Regions from separate parts of the Pseudoalteromonas sp. Z1A2 genome, predicted to be linked through region 1. Evidence: predicted binding sites of a transcription regulator. Region 1 holds the regulator's gene; the other holds the start of a gene.
The links. Region 1 encodes MetJ, which represses methionine synthesis genes. Its sites were predicted from a motif close to TAGACGTCTAGACGTCTA; they were not measured.
Positions count from the first base shown of each region.

Region 2: the regulator MetJ is predicted to act here: its motif matches at 2,401-2,418, upstream of metK (methionine adenosyltransferase).

Region 1 is NZ_WTKX01000009.1:71,050-76,543, reverse strand. Features, by position in the region: gene metL (bifunctional aspartate kinase/homoserine dehydrogenase II) at 1-825, opposite strand, end outside; gene metB (cystathionine gamma-synthase) at 995-2,242, opposite strand; gene metJ (met regulon transcriptional regulator MetJ) at 2,532-2,852, shown strand; gene GQR47_RS08460 (malic enzyme-like NAD(P)-binding protein) at 2,935-4,176, opposite strand; gene rpmE (50S ribosomal protein L31) at 4,702-4,917, opposite strand; gene priA (primosomal protein N') at 5,148-5,494, shown strand, end outside.
Region 2 is NZ_WTKX01000018.1:47,247-52,740, forward strand. Features, by position in the region: gene GQR47_RS13155 (5-formyltetrahydrofolate cyclo-ligase) at 1-405, opposite strand, end outside; gene GQR47_RS13160 (hypothetical protein) at 424-972, opposite strand; gene metK (methionine adenosyltransferase) at 1,148-2,299, opposite strand; gene tkt (transketolase) at 2,604-4,595, shown strand; gene GQR47_RS13175 (pyrimidine/purine nucleoside phosphorylase) at 4,780-5,094, shown strand; gene raiA (ribosome-associated translation inhibitor RaiA) at 5,283-5,494, shown strand, end outside.

The sequences.
Region 1 (5,494 bases):
ATCAAAACTACTACGAACAGCTAGCTTAATATCGCTGTTTTTAAGTGGCGATAGTGTTTTTGCATGTAATACAGGGTTACCCAAACGAGCTAATATATTAGCTTGTCCGCGACAAATTTTGCCGTACTTAATCGCTTTTTTTACCTTACGAGGATCAGTGCTAAACACTCCCTGTGTATCGGTCCAAATACATACTTGCTTAGCATTACAGTAATTTGCAAGTAGTGTTGCACTATAATCGCTACCGTTGCGTCCAAGTGTTACGGTCTCACCTTTCGTATCAGCGGCAATAAACCCAGTAACAACATTTATCTTATTAGGCAAAATTGACTGTCGACATTGCTGCGCATTTTGCGCATGCATTAATTCACCATCGTTCAAGGTAAAAAGACTACGGGCATCTTGAGCACACGCCTCAATATTTAACTGCTGTAAATAAGTAGCGAGTAAACGTGCTGACCACAGTTCCCCATGCGCAAGTAACGCAGCCTCTTTCAACTGCTCAGCTTGAGCAAGTTCTGCAATATTACTAAGCTCGGTATTTAGTGTTCTAAGTGCGCAGCGCTTTAAATCAGCTTGTAATAACTGCTCAATTAAATCGCTTTGATGGTTATTTAACTGCAGTAAAATATCAGCGACAGCTTGCGTGTCTTGCAGCTGATAACTTTGCCACAACGACACAAGTGTATCTGTAGTCTTACCTGCAGCAGATACCACAACACAGTCGCCCGGCTGAGTATGCCCAATAATTATTTTAGCTACGCTTTGATAGCGCTCACTAGAGCTTAAGCTTGAACCACCAAATTTATGTACACAATTGACCATATTTATACCAATTCGCTTAATTAAGTTGTCTATTTTGAGGTAAGAAAACCGTATCGATAACAAGGCAAAAATTTCGTTATTTAGTTGTTCTATATTAGGAATTTTTAACGATGTTATCGTGCGGTTTAATCCCTCAAATTGATTAGGTATTATTGCGGATTGGTATTACTTACCAAAGCGCTGGACGGGCTACACTTAATTTAACGTTTCCACCAGAAGTGCCTGCACCTTTGCCTACACGGCCAACATTTTTATTTTGCCCTGGTTTTACAAGTTCAAATACTCGTTCAAAGTCAGCTATTAAATCGTGTATATCTTCAATCCCAACCGAAATACGAATAAGCGTATCGCCCACACCCGCCTCTAAACGTGCCTTTGCCTCCATGCCTGCGTGCGTCATAGTTGCGGGGTGACAAATTAAACTCTCTACGCCACCTAGTGACTCAGCTAAACTAAACGTTTTAAGACTAGTTAAAAATGCTGCAGCGTCGTTTATATCGCCTTTAATATCAAAACTAACCATGCCACCAAAGCCAAGTTGTTGTGCTTTAGCAAGCTCATGTTGAGGATGTAACTCAAGTCCTGGATAGTAAACTTGGCTTACAAAATTGGAGCTTTCAAGGTACTTAGCTATTGCTAGCGCATTTTCTTGGTGCTGCCTTAAGCGCACATTTAAAGTACGTAGACCACGAAGCGTTAAATAACTATCAAAAGGGGCGCCCGTAATACCGATATTATTTGCCCACCAAGCAAGCTCATCACCAAGCTCTTGTGTTGCAGCAATAACAGCGCCGCCCACTACATCTGAGTGCCCGTTAATATATTTAGTAGTTGAATGCACCACAATATCTACACCAAACTTAATAGGGTTTTGTAAGGCAGGAGACAAAAACGTGTTATCTGCGGCAACCAATGCACCGCATTGCTTAGCAACATCGGTAACCGCTTTAATATCGGTTAAACGAAGTACTGGGTTACTTGGAGTCTCTATCCAAATAAGCTTAGGTTTAATTGCTAAAATTTGTTGAAGGCTTTCTTCTTTTGTTAAATCTAATACTTCAAGCTTCAATAGTCCGCGTTTTTGTAACGATGTAAATAAACGATAGCTTCCACCATAACAATCATGTGGAATTACTAACGTGTCGTCACTGTTAAGTAGCTGAGTAGCTAAATGCACGGCAGCCATACCAGTGGCCGTAATTATGCCACGAGCGCCACCTTCAAGCTTAGCAAGCGTCTCAGCTAAAATATCACGATTAGGATTACCGCTACGACCATAATCATACTCACGCTTAGTATCAAAGTCGGCAAACGAATAAGTAGTCGATAAATAAATTGGCGGTACCACCGCACCATGATGTTTATCAGCATCAACGCCGTTACGTACAGCAATGGTTGCTTTGTTTTTTTCGCTCATATTCGTCACCTGATTAATTTGGATGTTTAGACGTCCAAAAGAGTAAGTTATCCGTTTTGATAAGTCAAAGTATTTTAAAGCTCTAGATGGCTATAAGTAGAAGGAGCCTCTGCGAATAACACATTTTAGCTCACAAAAGTGTGCTTATCTTTACACTCACAATAGGCTTATTAAGATAGATCGGTATCTATTATTTGACTATCTTTTTTAAATCGATAGAATTTCACGCATATTTACACGCTTTTTATACCGTGTGAGAAATTAATAATCTGAGGCAACGATACATCTTATGGCTAAATGGAATGGTGAGTATATTCACCCATACGCAGAACACGGTAAAAAATCAGAGCAAGTTAAAAAGATCACCGTTTCGATCCCGCTAAATGTATTAAAGGTATTAACTGACGAACGTACACGTCGTCAAATCAATAACCTTCGCCATGCTACAAATAGTGAATTGCTATGTGAGGCATTTTTGCATGCTTTTACTGGCCAACCTTTACCAAATGACGATGACTTACGTAAAGATAACGCCGAAAAAGTGCCAGAAGAAGTTAAAAAAATAATGCAAGAAATGGGTCTAGAAGTACCCGTTTTAAACGAAGAATAAATATTACAAAGACAAAAAAACCTCAGTAATTACTGAGGTTTTTTTATGTCTAAATTTTATTGCATAGCTCTACTGTATAGATTTACTGCATATAATTTTCTGGCAAATCAATTTGCGCAACACCTGACTCAACAGCAGCTAGGGCAACAGCTCTTGCTATACGCGGCAGTAAACGAGGGTCCATTGGTTTTGGTATAATATACTGTGCACCAAACTCTAATTTATCTACGCCTGCTGCTTTTAAAACTTCTGCAGGTACAGGCTCTTTAGCAATACTACGGATAGCCTCAACTGCAGCAATTTTCATTTCATCGTTAATAGCGCTTGCACGCACATCAAGCGCACCACGGAAAATAAACGGGAAACATAAAACATTGTTAACCTGATTAGGGTAATCAGAGCGCCCTGTTGCCATAATTAAATCGTTACGTGCGCCGTGCGCAAGTGCAGGATCAATCTCAGGATCTGGGTTTGAACATGCAAACACAACTGGTTTTTCAGCCATTAGCTTTAAATCTTCAGCCGCTAATAAGTTAGGGCCAGAAACACCTACAAACACATCAGCATCTGCAATTACATCTTGCAATGTACGCTTATCGGTATTGTTAGCAAAAAGCTGTTTATATTCATTTAAATCATCGCGGCGGGTATGAATAACACCTTTGCGGTCAAGCATATAAATGTGTTCGCGCAGTGCTCCGCACTTAATCAACAGCTCCATACACGCAACAGCGGCAGCGCCTGCACCTAAACATACAATAATTGCATCTTCAATTGACTTACCTTGTACTTCTAACGCATTTAACATGCCCGCAGCCGTTACAATCGCAGTTCCGTGTTGATCATCATGAAAAACAGGAATGCTACAACGCTCTATTAATGCTTTTTCAATTTCAAAACACTCTGGTGCTTTAATATCTTCAAGGTTAATACCACCGAATGTATCGGCAATATTGGCAACCGTATTAATAAAGTCTTCTGTCGTACGGTGCTTAACTTCAATATCAATTGAATCAAGGCCAGCGAAACGTTTGAACAATAACGCTTTACCTTCCATTACAGGTTTAGACGCTAACGGGCCTAAATTACCAAGTCCGAGAATTGCAGTACCATTAGTGATAACCGCAACCATATTACCTTTACCGGTATATTTATATGCATTTGCAGGATCTGCGGCAATTTCACGTACAGGTTCGGCAACGCCAGGGCTATAAGCTAGGGCTAAGTCTTGAACTGTTTCAGCAGGCTTTGTTAGCTCAATGCTAATTTTACCAGGTACGGGGTGTGAGTGATAATGTAGTGCTTGTTCACGAAAGTCAGACATAACGCGATGGTATCCTGCAATTTAAGTTAAAGTGAGAGGTGGAGTCTTGGGGTACGATACCCTTATTATTTTTAAATTCCAAGCAATATCAGGTCTATCCTGTTATATGCTATATCCTTTAATTTTAAGAGGTTTTTCAGTAACTTTGCAGGATTATATAAACATTTAATAAATAAAAATTCACCTAAAAAGTAAGTTTTAAGGTGCTTTTATGCCTAGTGAAATATTAAAAAAATGTATGTATAAAGTATCACCATAAACTTAAATAACAGCCTACTACTCTACTTTAAAAACAGATAAGCCCACGTTAGCTACTTTTATCAACCTAGTTAAAAATTGTACTATTTAAAATATAGAGAATATCTATCGATTTGTCTGTAAAGGTTTATGCATACTCAGAATAAGAATAGGAAATAGTTATGCAAAGAGGGATATATCCAAAGTTAGCTAAATGAGGTAATAAATGGCAAATTTTAGGCACAAAAAAAGCACCCTAAGGTGCTTTTTTTAACTAAACAGCAATAATTACTTCTTGCTGCTAAGTGCACCGAAGCGCTTGTTGAAGCGATCAACACGGCCGCCAGTGTCTAAAATCTTTTGCTTACCAGTGTAAAACGGGTGACACGCAGAACATACGTCTAAGTGAATGTCTTTACAAAGAGTTGAGCTAGTTTCGAATTTGTTTCCGCATGAACATGTTGCAGAAATTACTTCGTACTTAGGGTGAATACCTTCTTTCATAGGAACCTCTAGTTAAGGCCGCATCGCTCTCCAAACCCGAAGTCTGGCACCATACGTCGTTAAAACAAATTTGTTGGTGGCGGATTTTATCCAACAACGTTCCCCTACACAAGTATTTATTTATGTTTTAGCCAAAAAAGTGAACAATCTCTGCCTCAAGCACTATTGCTAGTAGGTTTTTTACGGTAATTTTAGTACATTACAGCATTAATTTTACGGGTTGAGTTGTTATGAGTTTTGTTGAAGTTGCTATTAAAGTCCCGCTCCCACGCACCTTTGATTATAAAATAGAAGAACAGCTCAGCGGCCTCTCAACGCCTTTACTACCCGGTATGCGCGTTTTGGTACCTTTTGGTAACCAAAAAAAAGTGGCTGTTGTTCTGGGTATTAAAAGCAGTACCGACGTCCCTTTAGATAAAATTAAGAATATTATAGAGGTAATAGACGACGCCCCTATTTTAAGTACTCAGCACCTAGATCTCCTTAGCTTTACCGCGCGCTATTATTGCTATCCTTTAGGCGAAACTATTCATATAGCGCTACCCGCTGTACTTCGCCAAGGTGAATCACCTGATAA
Region 2 (5,494 bases), on a different contig from region 1:
TTTATCAAATGCCACTAATGGCATAAGGAGGTAATCAAGCGCTGGTAATGGGCATATTTGAGAGCAGTTCAGCTTAGGCTCCAAGATACCATAGCGATTTGCCCTCATGGGTGAGTTTTTCTCATAGCGCTGAAATAGTAAATTAGCGCCATTGAATGGGTGTATTATAGGTAGATAAACAGCATGGTTTAAGTTCCATAATTCTTTAATTAACAATGAAGTGTCTAGTTCTCCGTCGTTACTTAAATAAATGGCAATATGCTTTGAATTCGTTGTATTTTCGCTTTTTAAGTGTTGAATAAAATTCATTTTTAGCGATTGCGCAGCAATTATTTGCTGATTATTTGACAAGTTTTTACGGGTGTTACGAATTTCAGCTCTTATTTGTGCGCGTTTATTGCTCATTAAACTAATTAGCCATTTTTAAAAAGAGAATAAATCGGGAAAAATTAAAAAAACAGCCAGTACGACTAGCAAAATGGTGGCAGTTGCAATCAATGAATATAAAAGTAAGTTACTGCGTTTTTTAGGAGTAGCTAAATCCTCATCTAGCATTAGGTCGTCATTTTGCCATTCGTCTACACTTTCGTCTGGTGTATTTAATTGAGCTTCAGGAAGGCGTTGCTCTAGCTCATCTAGCTTTTCTTCAAGGCGTATTAAGCTGCTAGTGATGTAATCAAGTGCATCAAAAATACGTTCATCACGTTGGTTGTTATTTGCAGCTGCGGGGGAGCTATTTTGAATCGCATTTGAAACAGCTTGCAGCTTACTTTTAATACCTAGGCTTGCTAATAACTTAGTCTGTTTTAACGCTTTGTCTTTATCGCTTGGCGCAAACAGCGGCTTACCTTTAAAAAAAAGAGCTACTTTTTCATCTGACGTTTTTAATTTTGCAGCTAAGTTTGCGCACGCTGTTTTTATGTCAACGTTATCGGCAAGTCCTGCAAATATAACGCGAAAGTTATCGGCCATTTAACTATCCCTAAAGCTTTTATAATGAAATGAGTATATACCTAAAGTACAAAAGAATTCGAGGTTGATTTTATAGTTATTTTGTAGACGTACTACAAACAATGTAACTGATAAGTTTTAGATACAAAAACGGCCCTATTAAGGGCCGTTTTTAATTTACTTCAACACTTTTAGCTTAAAGGCCAGCAGCTGCACGAAGTGCATCAGCTTTATCTGTACGTTCCCAAGGGAATTCGTCACGACCAAAGTGGCCGTAAGCCGCTGTAGGAAGGTAGATAGGGCGCTCTAAATCAAGCATTTGAATTAAGCCGTAAGGGCGCAGGTCAAAGTGTTCACGAATAAGCTCGATTAAACGGCTTTCTTCTAACTTGCTTGTACCAAACGTTTCAACGCTGATAGATGTAGGCTCTGCAACACCGATTGCGTAAGAAACTTGTAATTCACATTTATCAGCAAGGCCAGCCGCAACTACGTTTTTAGCAACGTAACGTGCAGCGTATGCAGCTGAGCGGTCAACTTTTGATGGATCTTTACCAGAGAAAGCACCACCACCGTGACGAGCCATACCACCGTATGTATCAACGATGATTTTACGACCTGTTAAACCGCAATCGCCCATTGGTCCGCCAATTACAAAGCGACCCGTTGGGTTAATGAAAAATTTAGTCGCGCTTGTAATAAGCTCTGCAGGAAGTACCGGCTTGATGATAGTCTCCATCACCGCTTCTACTAAATCTTTTTGCGAAATGTCTTCGCTGTGCTGAGTAGATAGTACTACTGCATCAATACCTACTGGCTTACCATTTTCGTATGCAAAAGTAACTTGAGATTTTGCATCTGGACGTAACCAGTTAAGCTCGCCGCTTTTACGTACTTGCGCTTGGCGCTGTACTAAACGGTGTGAGTAAGTAATTGGCGCAGGCATTAGTACTTCTGTTTCGTTACATGCGTAACCAAACATAAGACCTTGGTCGCCAGCACCTTGTTCTTCTGGGCTAGTACGGTCAACACCTTGGTTAATGTCAGGAGACTGTTTACCAATAGTGTTTAAAATTGCACATGAATCTGCATCGAAACCCATGTCTGAATGCGTGTAGCCAATTTCACGTACTGTTTTACGTGTAATTTCTTCAATATCAACCCATGCGCTAGTAGTGATTTCACCACCAACCATAACCATACCTGTTTTTACGTAAGTTTCGCACGCAACACGGGCATGAGAGTCTTGCTCTAGGATAGCATCAAGTACCGCATCAGAGATTTGATCGGCGATTTTATCCGGATGACCTTCAGAAACTGATTCAGAAGTAAATAAATGTTTTGCCATTGTATTTCTGCTCACAAATATTGCGCTTCACAAACGTCGGTATTAGCGCTAAAAAATTAAGGGGCGTATTTTATCGAAAACAAAACACCTTGCATAGTGTTTTTACGCCTAGACGTCTAAATAAAATTACTAATAACTTTTTGGTCTTAAAAAATATTCATAATGCCTCACTTTTATAGGGTTTTTAATTGCACACAGCCCCCACAATAAGTAAGAATGGTCGATATAAACAAACCCAAGTTACTTGGGTGCATAAACAAACACATAAATACCCGCGCAAATACACATAAAGGTAGGAGAATTCATGCCATCTCGCAAAGAACTTGCAAATGCTATTCGCGTCTTGTCAATGGACGCAGTACAAAAGGCCAAATCTGGTCACCCTGGAGCCCCTATGGGCATGGCTGATATCGCAGAAGTATTATGGCGCGATTATCTAAAACACAACCCAACAAATCCAGAGTGGGCTGACCGTGACAGATTTATTCTTTCAAACGGCCACGGTTCAATGCTTATCTATTCTCTATTGCATCTAAGTGGTTACGACTTACCACTGGACGAAATTAAAAACTTCCGTCAAATGCATTCTAAAACACCAGGTCACCCTGAATATGGCTATGCACCAGGAATCGAAACTACTACGGGTCCATTAGGTCAAGGGATCACAAATGCCGTAGGTATGGCAATTGCTGAAAAAGCGCTAGCTGCGCAGTTTAACCGTGAAGGTCACGATATTGTTGATCACTTTACCTATGCATTTATGGGCGATGGCTGCCTTATGGAAGGTATTTCTCATGAAGCTGGTTCACTTGCAGGCACATTAGGTCTGGGTAAACTTGTTGCATTTTGGGATGACAACGGCATTTCAATCGATGGTGAAGTAGAAGGTTGGTTTACAGATGACACGCCAGCTCGCTTTAAAGCATACGGTTGGCATGTAATTAGTGGTGTTGATGGCCACGACAGCGATGCTATAAGTGCTGCAATTGCAGAAGCTAAAAGTGTTACCGATAAACCATCACTAATTTGTTGTAAAACAATTATTGGTTACGGCTCACCTAATAAATCTGGTAGCCACGATTGTCACGGTGCACCACTAGGTGATGACGAAATAAAAGCGTCTCGCGAATTCTTAGGTTGGACTGGCGATGCGTTCGAAATTCCTGATGATATTTACGCACAATGGGATAGCAAAGAAAAAGGTCAACAGCTTGAATCAAGCTGGGACGAAAAATTTGCAGCATACGCAAAAGCATACCCAGAGCTTGCAGCTGAATATAAGCGTCGTATTAATAACGAACTGCCTGGCGATTGGGCTGAAAAATCTCAAGCGTACATTGAGCAATTACAAGCAAACCCTGCAAACCCAGCGTCTCGTAAAGCATCGCAAAATGCATTAAACGCATTTGGTCCGTTATTACCAGAATTTATGGGTGGCTCAGCCGATTTAGCAGGCTCAAACTTAACAATTTGGGATGGCTCTAAAGGTTTAACACACGACGATGCAAGCGGTAACTACATTTACTACGGTGTACGTGAGTTTGGTATGTCGGCAATTATGAATGGTATTGCCCTTCATAAAGGCTTTATTCCTTACGGTGCTACGTTCTTAATGTTTGTTGAATATGCAAAAAATGCCGTACGTATGGCTGCATTAATGAAGCAACCAAGCATTTTTGTATACACGCACGATTCAATCGGTTTAGGTGAAGATGGTCCAACTCACCAACCAGTAGAGCAAATTGCAAGCATGCGTTTAACGCCTAACTTATACAACTGGCGCCCATGTGACCAAGTTGAGTCGGCAATTGCATGGCAACAAGCTATTGAGCGTAAAGACGGCCCTACATCGCTAATCTTTACTCGCCAAGGTCTTGAGCAACAAGCGCGTGACGCACAGCAATTAGCAGACGTTAAAAAGGGTGGTTACATCCTTAGCTGTGACGGCAACCCTGAGATTATTTTCATTGCAACGGGTTCTGAAGTGCAACTAGCACAAGATTCAGCAACTGAGCTACGCAGCCAAGGTAAAAAGGTACGTGTTGTTTCTATGCCATGTACTGATGCCTTTGAAGATCAAAGCGCAGAGTACAAAGAAAGCGTATTACCGGCATCTGTTTCACGCCGCGTAGCAGTAGAAGCAGGTATTGCTGACTACTGGTACAAGTACGTAGGTCTAAATGGCGCAGTAGTAGGTATGACTACCTTTGGTGAGTCAGCACCTGCTGGTGAGCTGTTTGAGCACTTTGGTTTTACAGTGGCAAACATTGTAAGCAAAGCAAACGAGCTTTTTTAATCGCTTTGATTAAATAAAGTAAGTAATTGAAAAACCCGCACATGTTGCGGGTTTTTTTATGCCCTTACATGAAGCAACTTCACCTTGATCAATGCAGCTTTCCTTGCAAGAAAGTAAGCTATCAGGCAAGGTAGTGCGATAAAATTTATAAATAAAAATCTTAAATTAATAGCAGGAGCTAAAAATGCCAAAGTTCGATAACGTAAGTGTAGTAAAAAAAGCCAATGTATATTTTGACGGAAAAGTGTCGAGCCGTACCGTTATTTTAGGTGATGGCGAAGCGAAAACGTTAGGCTTTATGCAACCTGGTGAGTTTGTTTTTGATACAAACCAAAAAGAGTGCATGGAGCTTTTAGCTGGCCAATGGGATATTTTATTACCAGGTGCAAGTGAGTGGAAAACATTTAACGCGGGTGAATCGTTTAATGTTGATGCAAATGTAAGCTTTAAAGTAAAAGTATCTGATTTTGCTGACTACTGTTGTTCGTACACAGATTAACCAATCTTAGTTTAAGTTAAGTAGACGTCTGAAAGCCCATGCACTATGGGCTTTGCATAAACTTTGCACAACGCATGATTTAAATCACCAAAAACCGCAAATAAACCTCAAATATCTCTCTTTTTTCCTTGTGTTAATCTAAATAGCCCCCAATACTATTTATGAGGTAACAAATAAAAGGATACCCTATGAAAATTAATCTTTCTGGTCACCATGTTGAAGTTACTGACTCTATTAGAGAGCACATCAACGAAAAATTTTCAAAAATCGAGAGCCACTTTCCATCGCTTATTGCACTCGATATTATTTTGTCTAAAGAGCATCATAAAATCCAAGCTGAAATTAGCACTAATTACGAAGGCACGCGCATATCGGTAAAAGGGGAAAACGAAGTTATGTA